One region of the Micromonospora sp. CPCC 205546 genome, then DNA from elsewhere that is predicted to be linked to it. Evidence: riboswitches for the same ligand, from Rfam matches in the RefSeq annotation. Region 1 holds a riboswitch; each other region holds the start of a gene.
What was found. Region 1 has a riboswitch for cyclic di-AMP ahead of V6U77_RS11605 (coiled-coil domain-containing protein). Riboswitches for the same ligand answer to the same signal wherever they lie in the genome.
Positions count from the first base shown of each region.

Region 2: linked by a shared signal. The riboswitch ahead of V6U77_RS04290 (coiled-coil domain-containing protein) and the one ahead of V6U77_RS11605 (coiled-coil domain-containing protein) in region 1 are both predicted to bind cyclic di-AMP.
Region 3: linked by a shared signal. The riboswitch ahead of V6U77_RS21410 (C39 family peptidase) and the one ahead of V6U77_RS11605 (coiled-coil domain-containing protein) in region 1 are both predicted to bind cyclic di-AMP.

Region 1 is NZ_JBAKHL010000017.1:65,769-71,775, reverse strand. Features, by position in the region: gene V6U77_RS11615 (HelD family protein) at 50-2,167, shown strand; gene V6U77_RS11610 (cation diffusion facilitator family transporter) at 2,244-3,161, shown strand; cyclic di-AMP (ydaO/yuaA leader) riboswitch at 3,315-3,446, shown strand; gene V6U77_RS11605 (coiled-coil domain-containing protein) at 3,460-4,536, shown strand; gene V6U77_RS11600 (SRPBCC family protein) at 4,624-5,091, opposite strand; gene V6U77_RS11595 (1-phosphofructokinase family hexose kinase) at 5,270-6,007, shown strand, end outside.
Region 2 is NZ_JBAKHL010000005.1:102,134-108,140, reverse strand. Features, by position in the region: gene V6U77_RS04300 (helix-turn-helix transcriptional regulator) at 1-5, opposite strand, end outside; gene V6U77_RS04295 (carbonic anhydrase) at 216-968, shown strand; gene V6U77_RS04290 (coiled-coil domain-containing protein) at 1,037-2,053, opposite strand; cyclic di-AMP (ydaO/yuaA leader) riboswitch at 2,058-2,188, opposite strand; gene V6U77_RS04285 (YibE/F family protein) at 2,355-3,701, opposite strand; gene V6U77_RS04280 (metal-sensitive transcriptional regulator) at 4,009-4,311, opposite strand; gene V6U77_RS04275 (heavy-metal-associated domain-containing protein) at 4,463-4,672, shown strand; gene V6U77_RS04270 (hypothetical protein) at 4,702-5,700, shown strand; gene V6U77_RS04265 (heavy metal translocating P-type ATPase) at 5,712-6,007, shown strand, end outside.
Region 3 is NZ_JBAKHL010000049.1:1,448-7,454, reverse strand. Features, by position in the region: gene V6U77_RS21425 (polysaccharide pyruvyl transferase family protein) at 1-824, opposite strand, end outside; gene V6U77_RS21420 (hypothetical protein) at 939-1,079, shown strand; gene V6U77_RS21415 (acyltransferase family protein) at 1,076-2,287, shown strand; cyclic di-AMP (ydaO/yuaA leader) riboswitch at 2,613-2,752, shown strand; gene V6U77_RS21410 (C39 family peptidase) at 2,996-3,859, shown strand; gene V6U77_RS21405 (alpha/beta fold hydrolase) at 3,964-4,707, shown strand; gene V6U77_RS21400 (MFS transporter) at 4,754-6,007, opposite strand, start outside.

The sequences.
Region 1 (6,007 bases):
GGTTCGCGGGGTTCGCGCCGCCCGCCGCCGACGTCAGGAGGAGCGAGCGGTGAGCGACCAGACCACCCTGGAACAGGAGATCGCCGTCGAGCAACGGCACCTCGACCGGGTGTACGCCCGACTGGCCGAGCTGCGCCGGTCGGCGGTCAGCGCCGAGAAGGAGGGCTACCGGCTCGCCCGGGTGGGCAACTTCGGGGCGCTCGTCGAACGGGACGCGATGGTGTTCCACGCCGCACGGCGGCGGCACATGCTCGACGCCGAGCACGAGGGCCTGGTCTTCGGCCGACTGGACCTGCTCGACCGGCAGGTGCTGCACGTCGGGCGGCTCGGCATCCGGGACGACGACGCGTCCACGCTGGTGGTCGACTGGCGGGCCCCGGCCGCCGCCGCCTTCTACCAGGCCACCCCGGCGCAGCCGCTGGGCGTGGTGCGGCGGCGCACGATCCAGTCCTCGGCCGAACGGGTCACCCGCATCGAGGACGACCTGCTCGACCCCGCCGCCGCGCCGTCCGACATGGCGGTCGTCGGCGACGGCGCGCTGCTGGCCACGCTGTCGAAGGCCACCGGCCGGGGCATGCGGGACATCGTCGCCACCATCCAGCGGGAGCAGGACGAGGCGATCCGCTCCCCCGGCTCGGGCGTGACGCTCGTGTCCGGCGGTCCGGGCACCGGGAAGACCGCGGTCGCGCTGCACCGGGCCGCGTATCTGCTCTATTCCGACCGTGGCCGGTTCGCCGGGGGCGGCATCCTGGTGGTCGGCCCGTCCTCGGTCTTCGTCGAGTACATCGCCTCGGTGTTGCCCTCGCTCGGCGAGGACACCGCCACCCTGCACTCGCTGGGCACGCTCTTTGCCGGCATGACCGCCACCCGCACCGACCCGCCTGCCGTGGCGGCGGTGAAGGGCTCGCTGCGGATGCGGCGGGTGCTGGAGCGGGCGGCCCGGGACGCGGTGCCGGGCGGCCCGACCGAGCTGCGCCTGCTCTACCGGGGGCAGCTGCTCCGGCTGGAGCGCCGCGAGCTGGACGGCATCCGGGACCGGGCGATGCCCCGGGGCGCCCGACGCAACGAGGTGCGCCGCGCGGGCTTCGACGGGGTCTTCGCGGCGCTGTGGGCGCAGGCGCGCAGGCTGGGCGTCGGCCGGCTGCCCGAGCAGCGCGCGTTCGAGGACGAGATCGCCGAGCGCCCGGAGTTCCGGGAGTTCCTCAAGGCATGGTGGCCCCGGCTGCACCCCCGGCACGTGCTGGGTTGGCTGGCCCGCCCGGACCGGCTGCGCCGCTACGCCGAGGGGGTCCTCTCCCGGGCCGAGATCCGGCTGCTGGGCGACGCGTACCGGAGCCTGGACGAGGACGGGCTGACGATTGCCGACATCGCCCTGCTCGACGAGCTGGACGCGCTGCTCGGCAAGCCGATGCGACCGGCCCGGGCGAAGCGGGACCCGTTCCAGCTCGCCGGCGGGGTCCGGGAGCTGAGCACCTTCGCCGACCGGCAGCGCGCCGCCCGCGACGCGGCGCGCGAGCGTCCGGAGGACTACCGCGAGTACGCGCACGTGGTCGTCGACGAGTCGCAGGACGTCTCGCCGATGCAGTGGCGCATGATCGGCCGGCGCGGCCGGCTGGCCTCGTGGACGGTGGTGGGCGACCCGGCCCAGACGGCGTGGACGGGTGAGGCGGAGGAGCTGTCCCGGGCCCGGGACCAGGCGCTTGGCCGGCGCAAGCGGCACCACTTCACCCTCACCACGAACTACCGGAACTCGGCGGAGATCTTCGCGGTGGCGGCGGCCGAGATCCGCCGGCTGCACCCGGACCTCCCGCTGCCCCGGGCGGTGCGGTCCACCGGAGTCGACCCGGTCGCCCTGGCGGTGTCGCCGACGGAGCTGGAGAGCGCGGTCGTGGCGGCGGCCAGGACGCTGCTCACCGAGGTCGAGGGCACGGTCGGGGTGATCACGCCGGTGCCCCGCCGCGACGAGGTCGCCGGCTGGCTGAGCGGGCTGGGCGCGCCGCGCCTGCAGGTGGTGACCAGCCTGGAGGCCAAGGGCATGGAGTACGACGGGGTCGTCCTCGTCGCCCCGAGCGAGATCCGGGCCGACCCGGGGTCGGGGGTGCGGACGCTCTACGTGGCGTTGTCCCGGGCCACCCAGCGGTTGACCACCGTCGACCCGATCGGCTGACGCCACATCACTTGCACACATTGCGATGTGAGCATAGATTCGACGCGGATCCGGACGCCTGACGGAGGGTGGGCGCGTGGGCGCAGGTCATGACCACCATCACGGATCGGTCGCGAACGCCGCGCACCGCCACCGGGGCCGACTCTGGGCGGCGTTCGGGCTGCTCGCCGGCCTGATGGTGGTGGAGGCGGTGGCGGCCTTCCGCACGGGCTCGCTGGCCCTGCTCAGCGACGCCGGGCACATGTTCACCGACGTGCTCGGCATCGGCATGGCCCTCGCGGCGATCGCCGCCACCCGGCGCGCGGGCACCGACCCGCAGCGCACCTTCGGCCTCTACCGGCTGGAGGTGCTGGCCGCGCTGGCCAACGCCGCGCTGCTCTCCGGCGTCGCGGTCTACGTCGTGATCGAGGCCGTACGCCGCTTCGGCGACCCGCCCGAGGTGCTGGCCGGCCCCATGCTGGTGGTCGCCGTGCTCGGCCTGCTCGCCAACGTCGGCGCGTTCGCCCTGCTGCGCTCGGGGGCGAAGGAGAGCATCAACGTCCACGGCGCCTACCTGGAGGTGCTCGGCGACCTGCTGGGCTCACTCGGCGTGATCGGGGCGGCGCTGCTGATCGTCACCACCGGCTGGTGGTGGGCGGACCCGCTGGTGGCGGTCGGGATCGGGGTGTTCATCCTGCCGCGCACCTGGCGACTCGGGCGGGCGGCGCTGCGCATCCTGGTGCAGGCCGCGCCGGAACACCTCCAGGTCACGGCCGTGCACGACCGGCTGGCCGCGGTGCCCGGCGTCGCCGAGGTGCACGACCTGCACGTCTGGACCCTCACCTCCGGGATGGAGGTCGCCTCGGCGCACCTGACCATGACGCCCGACGCGGAGGTCGGCGCGGTGCTGGGCGCCGCCCGGGCCGCGCTGCACGAGGACTTCCAGATCGAGCACGCCACGTTGCAGATCGAGCCCGGAGCGTCGCCCGGGGCCTGCGGGGCAGTCGAGTGGTAATGAGGACAACCTTAAATCTGGGAGAGTATTGTTACCTTATGCCGGATTTGACGGTTAATAGACATGCACCGTGCGTCACCTGCGGTGCAGCAGTCACACCGGCACCGGTAGGCTCAGCCTCGGCCTCCGCCAGGCGGCACCCACCGGTGCCGGCGGTGGCCGCCGCCTAATCGCCCGCCGGGGCGAACCGGGGAACCATGTTCGTGGGGTGCATCCGCGTCAGCGGTAGGGATCTTCCGTCCCGAACCCGTCAGCTAACCCGGTCGGCGGCTGACGGAAGGACGCGTGTATGCCAGTGATGGCACCTGTACGACGACGTGCCGCCCGAACGGCGGCCCTGATCGCCACGATGCTCGCCCTCGGCGCCGCCGTGGCTCCGGCCACCGCCGCCCCGGCGGCGGCCGCCACCCGCGCCGGCCTGCTCGCCGCGGCTCCCGGCCAGGACGAGGAGGGTGGCACCCCCGCGCTGCGGGCCCAACTCGAGGCCGCCAGCAAGGGCTACCTCGACGCCAAGCGGGCCCTCGACACGTCGGCCAAGCGGCAGCGGCAGCTCACCGCGCAGCTCAAGACGACCGAGGTGGAGCTGGACGCGCGCACCGCCAAGGTCGGCGAGATCGCGGGAGCCGCCTACCGCACCGGGCGGCTCAGCGTGGCGTCCGCCCTGCTCAACAGCAACTCGCCGGACGGCTTCATGGACCGCGCCGCCGCCCTCGACGCGGTGGCCGCCAACGAGGACCGGGCCCTGCGGGAACTCCAGCAGACCCGGGACGAGGCCGTCCGCACCAAGCTCGCCCTGGACGGCGAGATCCGGGAGCAGCGTAAGCAGGTCACCGTGATGGCCAAGCGCAAGGAGCAGGCCGAACGGGCGCTGACGGTCGCCAACCAGAAGCAGCGGCAGCAGTCCTCGGGCGGGGGTGGCTCGCCGGGTGGCACCTCGAACAAGACGGCGAAGGCGGCGCCGCGCAACTCCGACGGCTCCTGGCCGCGCGAGTCGTGCAGCGTCAACGACCCCACCCCCGCCAACGGCTGCATCACGCCGCGCACCCTGCACGCGCTCAACCAGGCCAAGGCGGCGGGCTTCACCCGCTACGTCTCCTGCTACCGCCCCGGCGGCTCCGGCGAGCACCCGAAGGGCCGCGCCTGCGACTTCGCGGCCCAGAAGGGCGGCTTCGGCGGCGACGCCACCGGCGGCGACCGGACGTACGGCAACAACCTGGCGGCGTACTACGTGCGCAACGCCGACCGGCTCGCGGTGCTCTACGTGATCTGGTACCGGCAGATCTGGCTGCCGAGCAGCGGGTGGAAGTCGTACAGCGGCGCCAACGGCGACCCGTCCAGCGACCACACCAACCACGTGCACCTGTCGGTCTACTGACGCCCGCGCCCCGGTGCCCCGCAGCTCGCGGGTCACCGGGGCGTGGCTACGCTCGCCCGGCCGGGACGCCGCGCCCGTCCCGGGCGGTCAGCCCGCCGGCGGCTCGGGCGCAGGCGTGTCGAGGGCCTCGGCGAGGCGCGCGGCCAGCCCGAGGTGGGCGGCGCGGGCCTGGCGGAACGCGTAGCCGAAGAGCGGCGCGGGCGCGGCGAGGGTGATCTCCACGTCGATGTGGACCACGCCGTCGGGCTCCGCCCGCAGCCGGGTGCGGTTGCGCACCGTCGTGGCGGGCCGCTGCCGGGCCACGGTGACGATCTCGTCGGGCTCGTCGACGAGGACGTCGGCCCGGTAGGTGAGCGGCAGGCGTAACGGCCCGGCGGCCAGTCGATCGGTGATGTCGTAGCTGGCCCGCGCGCCGGGGCGGGGCCGCACCCGACGGACCCGGACGATCAGCGGATGCAGGCCCACCTGGCGGGCGGGGTCGGCGAGCAGTGCCGCCGCCTCCGCCACGGAGCAGCGCGCCTGCACGGTGTAGCTGAAGGAACTCCGCCTGAGCACGCGTCTCCCCACCGCCGATGGTCGCCCGATCGTCGCGCATGCGGGGGCGCCCTGGCAACGCCGCGCCGATCCCGCCCGGAGTCCGGACGTCCGGGCCACGCCCCCACTACGGTCAGCTCATGAACGACCACGTGACGTGTACACCGGTGGAGGGCGGTCGCATGGACGGGTGCGACGGATGAGCGGGCACGTGATGGTCTTCGCGCCCACGCCCCGGCTGACGGTGACCATCGACCAGCCCAGCGAGGCCCCGGAGCTGCACCTGCACCCCGGCGGGCAGGGCGTGTGGCAGGCCCGGATGGTGATGTCGCTCGGCGTGGAGGTGGTGCTCTGCACCGCCCTCGGCGGCGAGATCGGCCAGGTGCTGGAGCCCCTGCTGGTCAGCGAGGGAGTCGACCTGAAGGTGGTGGTCCGCGACTCCGGCAGCGGCGGCTACGTGCACGACCGGCGCGAGGGCTCCCGGCAGGAGCTGGTGGACGTGCCCGGCCAGCCGCTCAGCCGGCACGAGCTCGACGAGCTGTACAACCTGGCCCTCGGCGAGGGGCTGCGCGCCGCCGTCAGCGTCCTGAGCGGGCCGAACGAGCCGTCGCTGGTCCCGGCCGACCTCTACCGGCGGTTCGCCGCCGACCTCGGGGCCAACGGCAGCCGGGTGGTCGTCGACCTCTGCGGCGAGCACCTCGACGCCGTCCTGGACAGCGGCGTCTTCTTCCTCAAGGTCAGCCACGAGGAGCTGCTGGCCGACGGCCGCGCTGACGGCGACGACGAGGAGCGGCTCACCCGGGCCCTGTACGACCTGCACGCCGGTGGCGCCGAGAACGTGGTGGTGAGCCGGGCCGACAAGCCCGCCCTCGCCCTGGTCGACGGCGAGGTCTTCGAGGTGGAGATGCCCCGGCTGGAGGCCGCCGACCCGCGCGGG
Region 2 (6,007 bases), on a different contig from region 1:
GTCATCGTATGGCCCCGGTCTCGTGTTTTGCGCCGCGCCCTCGTGGCCCGGGGCGCGCCGGGGCCGGACTTCCGCCGTACCGGGGCTGCCGAACACATGAAATGCATATCACGCATATCTTGACGTACCTTGCGGTGCGTGTGACGGTGGTGGCAGCCCGCGTCCAGCGTCGGCCCGGGTGACCAGGCCGTTCATGTGCGGGAGCGTGGTGTCAGATGAGTCGTCCCGGATCGCCAGGCACTCAACCGGGCCCGGAGCGGGCGCTTCGGGCGTCGATCACGGGCGTCGCCCCGGCCGACGTCGGGGCCGTGTCCGTCGTTCCCGCGAGTCCCGGGCAGGCGCTCGCCGAGCTGCAAGCCGGCAACCGGCGGTTCGTGACCGGCGCCCCGCGCCACCCCAACCAGGACGCCGGGCACCGCGCCGCGGTCGCCGACGGGCAGCACCCCTTCGCGGTCATCGTCGGCTGCTCCGACTCCCGGCTCGCCGCCGAGATCATCTTCGACCGGGGCCTCGGTGACCTCTTCGTCGTCCGCACCGCCGGGCACACCATCGGCCCCGAGGTGCTGGGCAGCGTCGAGTACGCCGTCACGGTCCTGGGCACGCCGCTGGTGGTGGTGCTCGGGCACGACTCCTGCGGGGCCGTGCAGGCCGCACGCGCGGCGGACGCCACCGGCACCGCGCCGGTCGGGCACCTGTGCGCCGTGGTGGACGCCGTGGTGCCCAGCCTGCGCCGGGCCTCCGCCGAGGGCGTCGAGGACATCGACGGGATCGTCGACATCCACATCGCGTACACCGTCGAGGCGATGCTGGACCGCTCCGCCGTGCTCGCCGCGGCGGTGGCGGCCGGTCGGTGCGGGGTGGTCGGCATGTCGTACCGGCTGACCGCCGGCGAGGTGCGGACGGTGGCCGCGGAGCCCGCCCGTGCGGTCGACGAGCCGGAGCCGGCGGCCAGCGCCGCGCTCGCCTGATCCCGTACGACGACAGAGGGCCGCTCCCGCGTTCGGCGGGGCGGCCCTCTGTGTGCGTGTGGTCCCGGCTAGAGCAGTGACACGTGGACGTGGTCGGTGTGGTTCGACGGGCCGCTGTAGGAACTCCAGCCGGTCGCCGGGAACCAGATCTGCCGGTTCCAGATGACGTAGTAGATGCCGAGCCGGTCGGCGTTGCGGACCAGGAAGGCGGTCAGGTTGTTGCCGTACATGTAGGTGTCGTCGTTGTGCCAGGGGGAGAAGCCGCTGCGTTGCAGCGACCAGTCGCAGGCCCGGCCCTTCGGGTGCTCGTACGGCCCGCCGGGGCGGTAGCAGCCGACGAACCGGTTGAACCCGGCCCGCTTGACCTCCTTGTACATGTGCAGGGTGCGCGCGGTGATCCGGCCGGAGGTGGTGGGATCGGCCTCCGTGGCCGACAGCGGCTTCCAGTCGCCGTCAGCCGTGCGACCCGGTGCCATCCGGGCCACCGGCGAGGTGGCGACCACCTTGCCGCTGGTCAGCCCCCTGCCGCCCACCAGCGCGAGCGCCTTCTCCGCCTCGCGCTTGCCGCGGGCCATCTCGTTCGTCAGCTTCTGCTGCTCGCGGACCTCGGCGTCGAGCGCCAGCTTGGCCTGCTCGGCGCGGTCCTTGACCGCGTTCACCTCGGCGAGCTTCTTGGAGTTGACCAGGTTGAGCTCGTCGAGGGCGGCGGCGCGGCGGACGAACGAGTCGGGGCTGGCGGTGTCCAGCAGCATCGACACCGCGCCGATCCGCCCGGTCCGGTAGGACTGGGCGGCGATCTGGCTGACCTGCGGGGCCAGGGCGTTCAGCTCGGCCTGCGCCCGGTCGACCTCCAGGGCCAGTTCGAGCTGGCGCTTCTTGGACTTCGCCAGCTTCGCCTTGGCCTGCACGTAGGAGCGGTTCCGGGCCTCGATCAGGTCGTCGAGCAGCTTGGGCTCGTCGTCACCGTGCCCGGAGGGCTGGGGTGGGGTGGGCGCGGCCGCCGCCGGGAGGGGCCCGGCGAAGACCGCCAGGGCGGCGAACACGGCCACCACGGGCGTCAACCAGCGGCGTAGGGGTGCCGTCACAGTTTTCCCTTCCGTCGACCGCCGACCGGGTTAGCTGACGGGTTCGGGGCGGAAGTGGCCCCTACCGCTGTCGCGGATTCACCCCACGTACCTGGGTTCCCGGCTCGCCTGGTGGCGATTGGGCGGCGGCACCGCAGGCGCCGCTGCGCGCCTTCGGCGGTGACCGGCAGCGAGGTTACCCGAGAGCACTCCCGGGGATCTACGTCCCTAAGCCGACTAAATGCGTTATTTCGTAATGGCGGACGGTGATCAGTGACGCGTTTATCAGGCCGGACGTCCTGTCCGGTCACGTTGAGGAGTGTCACCATGCGGTGTCCGTGTCTCCGTTCCGGCCGGACCACCCGGGAGCGGCGGACGGCGTGTCGGCGGCGCGGGGCCCGCTGAGCGCCTCCAGCGCCTCGGTGCGGTCGGCCGCGGGTCGGGGCGCCGGCGCGGTCGGTGGCGCCCCGCGGTCGGTGGCGTCCCCGCCGCGTCGGCCGGCCGTGGTCACGAGGGCCGCCAGCCCGGTGGTCAGCGGCACGGCGGCGATCAGGCCCAGGGTGGCGACCGCGCTGCGGACGATCTCCTGGGCCAGGAACTCGGTGGTGAGCAGTTGGGTCACCGCCCGCGAGTCGGCGGTCAGCAGGAGCAGCACCGGCAGTGAGGCGCCGGCGTACGCCAGCACGATGGTGTTCACCGTCGAGGCGATGTGGGCCCGACCGACCCGGGTCGCCGCCCGGTAGAGCTGGACGCGGGACAGCCCCGGGTTGGCGTGCGCCAGCTCGGTGACGGTGGCCGCCTGGGTCACCGTGACGTCGTCGAGCACGCCGAGGGAGCCGATGATGATCCCGGCCAGCAGCAGCCCGTGCAGGTCGACGTCGGCCTGGTACATCGACAGCGTGGTGGCGTCCTCGCTGCCGAACCCGGTCAGGTGGGTCGCGGCGGTGGCGATCGTGCCGAGGACGCCGGTCAGCACCAGGCTGCCCAGCGTGCCGAGCACGGCGACCGAGGTCTGCGCGGTCACGCCGTGGGTCAGGTAGAGCACCACGAACATGATCAGGGCGGCGCCGACGACCGCGACCAGCAGCGGCGGGCTCCCGGCGCTGATGCCGGGCAGCACGAAGGTCAGCAGGATGGCGAAGCTCGCCGCCAGGCCGGCCAGCGCGGCCAGCCCGCGCCACCGTCCGAAGGCGACGATGGCGGCCGCGAAGAGCGCGACCAGCCAGATCAGCGGCTTGCCGCGCTGGTGCTCCGAGATGTTGTAGCTGCTGGTTGTGGGATCGGCGGGGTCGGTGAGTTCGACCAGGATGATCTCGTCGTCCACGGCGACGGTCGGCGCGCCGGGGCCCGCGGGCACCGGCGTCTGGACCTGCCGGCCGGCGTCGGGACCGTCCTGCACCCGCACGGTCACCGTGCCGCAGGGGCCCTCCGCCCCCGGGCTCCCCTCCGGGGTCTCCGGGGCCGGTGGGCACGGCTGCGTCACCACCCGCGTGACGGTGCCGTGGTAGCGGGGTGCGTCGGCGCCGTCCACGGGATCGGGCCTGTCCCACGGCCACAGCACCAGGGCCGCGATCAGCGTGGCGACGAAGAGGGGCACCACCGTCGCGACGAGGACCCGCCGCACCCCCGGTGGGGCGGACGGAGCGGGACGGGTGTGATCGGCGCCCATCGAGTGTCTCCCAACGAATCCGGGGCGTGGTACGCACCGGGCGTGCCGGTCGGTTCAAGGTCCCCGTGTGGCGGGACGGGATCTGCTCGGCGTGGTGCCGAGGTCACGTACCGCGGTCGCAGGCACCTGCCCGGCTGTGGGCGCCCGCAGCCGCCCGGCGGGGGAGGCGGCGCGGGCGTGGAATCCGGAGCGTCACCGGCCGAATGGTAGCCACCCCGGCATCCGGGCGCAGGTCGTGCGGGGCGGTGTCGTGGTGTGGCGTCGCCGTGGGGCCCGCGTTCGTCGCGGGGCCGGGTGCCGGGGCGGGTCAGCCGCGCTTCATCAGGCGGCCGACGGCGGCCATCATCTCGGTGGCCACCTCGTCGGCGCGGCCCTCGGCCGCGCCCTCGCGCATGCAGTGTCGCGCGTGCCCGTCGAGCAGGCCGAGCGCGACCTTGTCGAGGGCGGCCTGGATGGCGGAGATCTGGGTGAGCACGTCGATGCAGTAGCGGTCGTCGTCGACCATCTTCTCGATGCCACGGACCTGCCCCTCGACGCGGCGCAGCCGCGCGAGCAGCTGGTCCTTGGTGGCGGTGTAACCCCTGGTCGGGGTGGGCGTCGGTGTGGTCATGGGGTCGAGGATACCGTACCCCTCGGGGGTATGCTACGGTCGTTCCCGGCCGGGATACCCCCACCGGGTACCGGTAAGAGGAAATGGCAGCGGCTTGCCTCCGCTTTACCCCTGGGGGGTATAGGCTGGAGGCGTTCGAGAGGAGAGTGCGATGACCACCACGACGTACCAGGTGCAGGGCATGACCTGCGGGCACTGCGCCACCGCGGTCAGCAACGAGGTCGGCGCGATCCCGGGCGTCAGCGACGTCCAGGTCGACGTCGCCGCCGGTCGGGTCACCGTCACCAGCGAGGGCCCGTTGGACACCGACACCGTGCGCTCCGCCGTCGACGAGGCCGGCTACGACCTCGTCGGCGCCTGAGAGCGGGCACGGGGAAGACGAGGTACACCATGAACACGGCGACGAAGCTGAGCGCTTTCGCCCTCGGCCTCGCGGTGGTGTTCGGCACGACGTACGGGGTCGGTCGGGTGGCCGACCCCGTGGCGCCGCCCGCCGAGGCCCCGCACGACGCCGCCGGGGGGCACGGGAGCGACGGCGGAGCCGGACACGGGGGCGACAACGGCGCGGCGGCGCACCTGCCCGGCGGCCTGCTGGTCTCCGACCGGGGGTACACGCTGCGTCCCCTCGACGCCCCGGCCGGGCAGTTCGCCTTCCAGGTCACCGGCCCGGACGGCCGGGCGGTGACCGCGTACGACGTGGCGCACGACAAGCGCATGCACCTGATCGTGGCCCGCCGGGACCTCTCGGGCTTCCGGCACGTGCACCCGGAGATGGCCCCGGACGGCACCTGGCGGGTCGACTCGCCGCTCGCCGGTCCCGGCGTCTGGCGGGCGTTCGCCGACTTCACCCCGACCGGCGGCGAGGCGCTCACCCTCGGCGTCGACGTGACCGTCCCCGGCGCGCTGACCGGGCGGCCCCTGCCCGCGCCGGCGACCAGCACCACGGTCGACGGCTACACCGTCACCCTCGCCGGCGCCCCGCAGCCCGGCCGCACCGCCGAGCTGACCCTGACCGTGAGCCGCGCCGGCGCGCCGGTCACCGACCTGGAGCCCTACCTGGGCGCGTACGGCCACCTGGTGGCGCTGCGCCAGGGCGACCTGGCCTACCTGCACGTGCACCCGCACGGCGAGCCGGGCGACGGACGGACGCGGCCCGGCCCCGAGGTGAGCTTCTCGGCGGAGATGCCGTCGGCCGGCGCCTACCGGCTCTACCTGGACTTCAAGCACGGCGGCGTCGTGCGTACCGCCGAGTTCACCGTCGTCGCCGGCAGCCCGGCCGCGCCGGGTGTCCCGGCCGCGACAGCCGCCCCGACGGCGGGCACCCCCGCCGCCCCGAGTTCCCCCACCGCCGACGCCGGCCACGGTGTCCCCGGTCACGGGCACGACTGACGGGAAGCGTGATGACCACCAAGCCCTTGCTGATGGCGCCGAACCGGATCGAACTGGCGATCGGCGGGATGACCTGCGCCTCCTGCGCCGCCCGGATCGAGAAGAAGCTGAACCGGATGGACGGGGTGAGCGCCACCGTCAACTACGCCACGGAGAAGGCCACCGTCCAGTACCCCGACGAGGTCACCCCGGACGACCTGATCGCCACGGTGGAGAAGACCGGCTACACCGCGGTCCTGCCGCCGCCGCCCACGCCCGCCGGCGGTGAACCGGCCGCCGAGCCGGTGGACGAGCTGCGCGGCCTGCG
Region 3 (6,007 bases), on a different contig from region 1:
AACCCGGAGAGATAGTCCATCCAGGTCCACGGGTCGACGAACATCCGCACCTTGTCCTCGGTGAACAGCGGGTGCGAGGTGTGGACCGGGATGGCGCCGGACTTGCCCCGGTCCTCGGGGGCGTCGCCGTAGAGCAGCGTGCCGAGCGTCTTGAGGTCCTGCGGCAGGTAGCGCAGGTTCGGGTACCGCTCGTGGTGCCGGGCGATGATCTTCGCCATGGACTTCACGTACGGCGAGATCGTGAGCGCGAGGCGGTCGTCGGGCGTCAGCGCCGGCTTCCGCTTCTCCACCTCCAGGCTGTCGCCGTGCAGGAACATCGACGGACAGCCGATCACGTCGACGGCGGAGAAGCCGAGGGTACGCAGGTAGCCCTCCGTGATCTCGCCGCGGACGCCGATGCTGGGCGAGCGGTCGAGGACGGCCCGCACGAACCGGCTCACCACGTCGTCGATCGGGCGGAGGTACTCCCGGTCGCCCTTGACGTCGGTCTGCACGCCGACCCCGAGCACCACCACCGGGATCTTCAGCCGCTCGATGAGCTTGGTCATGGTTTCGACGCGGTGGGCGTAGCTGCGCCGGAAGGCGTTGGCGAGCGGTACGACGTAGACGTCGTACCTCTCGTTGATCATGTCCGCGTCCCGCGGGTTGACCTTGAACTCGGTCGAGGTGATCTCGGCGGTGGAGGTGCGCAGGAGCTTGTGGGCGGCGTGGCTGAAGACGAGGTTGCCGTTGTTCTCGCCGATCCAGTTCTGCGCGTACGTCTCCTCAGGGGAGTAGACGTCGAACGGGCCCTTCTTGGCCCGCATCAGGATCCGCCGGTGCATCCGTCCCCGCCTCTCGGTCGCCCTGGGTCACGGAATACTAGGCCACCGTCCGACGCGGACAGAGCGGCCGGTCACCGTCGTCACGTACCGGAACGGGGCGGTCACCCGCCGGACGTGAGGGGTCGCCAGGGCCGACGGGTAGGGTGCCCGGCGGGCGGTGCCGACCGGGCGGCCGCCGCGGGACGTCCCGACGACGGGGTCGAGGAGGAGACGTACGTGCTGGTGACCCTGCGGATCTCCGGAGGCCCGGCGTGACGGGCGCCGCGACGGCCGCGCCGGCCCGCCGGCCCGCGTCGCCGGCCAGCCGCCTGCCGTCGCTCACCGGGCTGCGCTGGGTGGCCGCGCTGCTCGTCTTCGGCTTCCACGCCGGGACGATGGGCATCATCGCCGAGTCCGACCACCGGGCCGTGGTGAACTGGGTCTTCACCCTCGGCCTCTCCGGCGTGCAGTTCTTCTTCATCCTCAGTGGCTTCGTGCTGGTCTGGTCGGCCCGGCCGACCGACACCCGTCGGGCGTTCTGGCGTCGCCGGGTCGCCAAGATCTGGCCGAGCCACGTGCTGCTGTGGGCGCTGGCCCTGGCGGTCGCCGCCTGGTTCGCCGACCCGGTGGACGGCGGCGTGGCGCTGGAGAACCTGTTCCTCCTGCAGGCATGGGACCCCCGGCCGGGCCACTTCTACAGCATCAACACGGTCAGCTGGTCGCTGTCCTGCGAGTTCTTCTTCTACCTCTGCCTGCCGCTGGCGCTGCCGCTGATCCGCCGGGCCCGGCCCTGGGCGCTGTGGAGCGTCGTGGTGGCGGTGCCGCTGCTGATCCTCGCGCTCTGGCCGGCACAGGCCCTGGCGCCCGAGGAGAGCCGCTGGTGGTTCACGCAGATCTTCCCGCCCGTACGGTCGCTGGAGTTCTGGATGGGCGTGGCCGCCGCCGAGCTGATGCGGCGCGGCCGGTGGCGGGGGCCGGGTCTGCCGGTGGCCAGCCTGGTCTTCGTGGCCACCTGGGTCGTCGCGGCGCAGTGGGTGCGCGCCGAGTTGTGGGCGGCGCTGCTCTCGGTGGCGTACATCCTGGTCATCACCGCCGCCGCGGACGCGGACGTGCGCGGGCGACGCTCGCCGTGGCGTTCCCGGCCGATGGTCTGGCTCGGTGAGGTCTCCTTCGCCTTCTATCTGGTGCACGTGCTCGTGATGATCAGCGTGCTGCGCTTCACCGGGGACTGGGGAGTCGGGTTCAGCGGCTGGTGGGGGCTGACGGTGGTGCTCGGGTTCCTGCTGGTCAACCTGGCCCTCGCCGGGCTGGTGCACCGGTTCGTCGAGACTCCGCTGATGCGGCTGCTCACCCCGCGCCGGACGGCCGCGCCCCGCGCGATGGACGCCACCGTGGCCCCGGGGCAGCGTCGCGACGCGGTGCCGCGGCCCCGGACGGGCGACGACCGGGCCGAGCATCGGACCGAGTACGTCGACTCGCGTTGACGCCCCCGTACGAAAACGTCCGCGTCGGCGAGGGCGGGTCGGCCGAACGGACATGGTGACGCCGGTCACGCTGCGGGGAAAGCGTCATTCGGCGCGGCGGGGCCCATTTCCGCCCGGTGTCGCGTGGGCGTCTGCGCCGGGTCGTCCCGTTGCCGCCTCGAAGCTCCGCTGGATACCGTCGTCCCATTGAGTCGCGTCAGTGCCAGGGTGCCGCAAAACTGGGCCGCAGATCGATGTTTAAGCAGGTGGGAGTGGTTTGGCAGGCCGTGGACCGGCCAGTAATGTCGGCGCGTCCGGTGCGGTAACCGATCGCAAGAGGCGACGCCGCGCCGACCCGCCTAATCGTGAATACGAACCGGGGACCCAGTGCTTCATGGGGTGAATCCGTGGGCCCGCGGCCCGTGGTAGGGCGTTCTTCCCGCCCGAATCCGTCAGCTAACCCGGTCGGCGGCGTCGGAAGGAGCTCCATCCTCGTGCAGCACCCACCCGTCCCCCCGCTGTCCCGCCGTCTCCACGGCGCCGCGGTGCCCGTGCTCGTCCGCCCTCCGGCCACGAGCTGACCCACCGGTCACCGTCCGTCGCCCGGCCTGCCGGGCGCATCCCCTGAGTGGCCCACCGCCCGCCCGGACACCCGTCCGCGGGGCCGGTCCGCCCTGCCCTCGGCGCGGATCGACGGCCGCTCACCCCCGAGCCCGTGGAGGAAGAACCGTGAAGCACCACCTCAAGCGGCACCTGCGCCGCCTCACGTCCGAGCGCCCGTACCAGCTGGCGGTGGCGTCCGCCGCGGCGCTCGTGCTGGCGTCGGGCACGGGCGCGCTGCTGGCCGGGGCCGACGAGGCCCCCGCCGCCGCGCAGGCCCCGGTCGCCGCGTCCGAACCGCGCGACGACACCGCCGCCTCGCGCGGTCAGGCCCGGATCGCGACGGCCCCGTCCGCTGCCGTCCCATCCGCCGCCGTCCCGTCCACCGCCGCTCCGGCGGCCTCCAGCGCCGCCCCCTCGGCCAGGGCGTCCAGCGCCGCCCCCGACCCGGACCTGACCCGCAAGCCGGAGCGGCCGAAGCCTCCGGCCGCCAAGACCCTGGACTACGACTACCAGGCCCAGACCACCTTCTACAACTGCGGTCCGGCGGCCGTCCGGCACGCCCTCAGCGCGGCCGGCATCGCGCGCAGCCAGGACGCCCTCGGCGCCCAGCTGGGCACCGACCAGCTGGGCACCGACTCGGCCCAGGACACCACCCGCGTGTTGAACGCGGCGGTGCCGGGCGACCCGTACCGGACCCGGACGATCCCCGGCGGCGCCGCGACCCCGGCCCAGATGGACCGGCTGCAGGCCGACGTCGTCGCGGCCATCGGCGACGGGCGGGGCGTCGTGGTGAACGTCGCCGGCAGCGCGACGGACACCGCCGGCGGCTGGCACTCGTTCCCCGGCGGCCACTACATCGCCGTGGTCGGCTACAAGGACGAGGGCCGGCTGGTGAAGATCGCCGACTCGGCGAACCCGGCGAGCGCGTCGTACTGGATCAGCACCATCGCCCTGGCGAACTGGGCCGCGACCCGCGGCTACTCCGCCTGAGCGACGCGTCGGGCGCCGGCTCCCCCACCGGGGGGCCGGCGCCCGATGTCGTGTCCGGGTCACGTCCCTCGCTCGGGCGGCAACCGGGTGGCACACTGCGCCTCATGGTCGATGGATCGGGTGACCGGGACGGCCGGCGGGTGCTCCTGCTGCTGCACGGCATGGGCACGACCGGCGACGTGTGGCTGCCCTGGGCGCCGCTGCTGGAGCGTCGATGGGCGGGGCGGTGGCTGGCGCCGGACCTCGCCGGCCACGGCTGGTCGCCGCCGCTGCCGGAATACTCGTTCCCGGGGCTGGCCGCGCGGATCGCCGCCGGGCTGGCGGCGGAGGATCGGCTCGTCGTGCTGGGACACTCTCTCGGCGGGGTGGTCGGGCTGGCGCTGGCCGCCCGCGACGCCGGACTGCTCGTCGACGCCGTGGTCGGCATCGGCATCAAGGCCGTCTGGTCGCCGGCGGAGCTGGCGAAGGCGGGGGAGCTGGCGGCCCGGCCGGTGACCTGGTTCGCCAGCCGCGACGAGGCGGCCCGCCGCTACCTGCGGGTGGCCGGCCTGACCGGCCTCCTCGCCCCGGACCATCCCGTCGTGCAGGCCGGGCTGCGGCAGGCCGACGGGCGCTGGCGGCTGGCGATGGACCCGGCCGCGTTCGGCGTGGGGGCGCCGGACCTGCCCGCCCTGCTGGCGGCGACCGACGTGCCCGTGCTGCTGGCCCGCGGCGAGCGCGATCCCATGGTCACCGACGCGCAGCTCAAGGAGCTGGGCGTGCCGGTCGCCACCCTGCCCGGCCTCGGGCACAACGCCCACGTCGAGGCCCCCGAGGCGGTCCTGGACCTCGTCGACCCCTACCGCTGATCCGTCTGCCATCCCGGGGCCGCGCCGCGGGGGACGTGGCCGACGATCAAGAGCCGGCAGTCGCCGGTGCCTCGGGGCGCGCGGCGGGCACCTCCCCGTGCCCGGTCCCGCCCTGGTCCCGGACGCGTGGTGGCCGGATCGCCGTGATCGCGACGGCGGACCCCGCAGCGAGGAGGGCGAGTGCCAGCCAGGGGAGGGCGGGCAGGTGCCAGCGTTCGCCGAGGTCCGTCAGATAGCCGATGACGGTGTTGCCGCCAGCGGCGACGAGTCCCCCTGCGGAGGCATACACGCCCAGGTAGGTGCCGGTCAGGCCCGGACGGGCGAAGTCGGCGGCACGGCTGAGCGCGAACGGCTGGGCGATGTTGAGGCCGATCGCCAGGAACGCCGTGGCGAGGGCCACCGGTATCGACGCCGCCAGGACGATCGCGATCGCGGTGTTCCGGCCGCCGGCGGACAACCAGGTCGCGCTGCCCGCGCCGGCGATGAAGGACACGGCGGAGAGCAGCAGGCCGACGACGATCGCGGCGTGCGAGGACATCCGGCGTGCCAGCGCCTGGGAGACCCGCACCTGTAGCAGCAGTGTCGTCACGGTGGAGATGAGGAAGACCGCTCCGGTCGCACTGGCCCAACCGGTGACCCGGGCCGCCTCCAGCGGAAGAAGCAGGTAGAACTGGTTGTACAGCGTCAGCATGCCGGCGCAGGCGACGGTGAAGACCATGAACCGGCGGTCGGTGGTCACCTGCCGCCAGCTGGCCCGGAGCGGCCCGGCCGGCACCTCCTGGGCCCGCGCCGGAAGCCAGAGCGCCTGGGCGATCGTGAGGACGGCGAAGATGACCGCCGAGGTGAGCGCCATCGGCCCGAACCCGACGAGGATGAGCACGCTGCCGAGCAGCGGGCCCGCCAACGCGCCGACCGTGTTCGTGAGGCTGTAGAGCGTGAACGCGTCGACCCGCCTGTCGGCGGCCTCCAGCGCCAGGTAGGTGCGTACGGCCGGCGAGAACAGCGCGCCGGCCAGACCGGTCAGGACGGCGGCGCTCATCAGCCCGACGGCGCTGCTCGAGAAGGCGAAGATGGCGAAGGCCAGCGTCCGTAGCGCGCAGCCGGCGATGATGACCGGCCGGCAGCCGAAGCGGTCGGCCGCGGCGCCACCCACCACGGTCAGTCCCTGCTGGGCGAAGGTCCGGATCCCCAGCACGGCGCCCACCACTGCGGCGGCCATCTGCAGGTCGTTGGTCAGATAGGTGGCGAGATAGGGCACCAGTAGGTAGAAACCGACAGCCATCCCGCACTGGTTGACCAG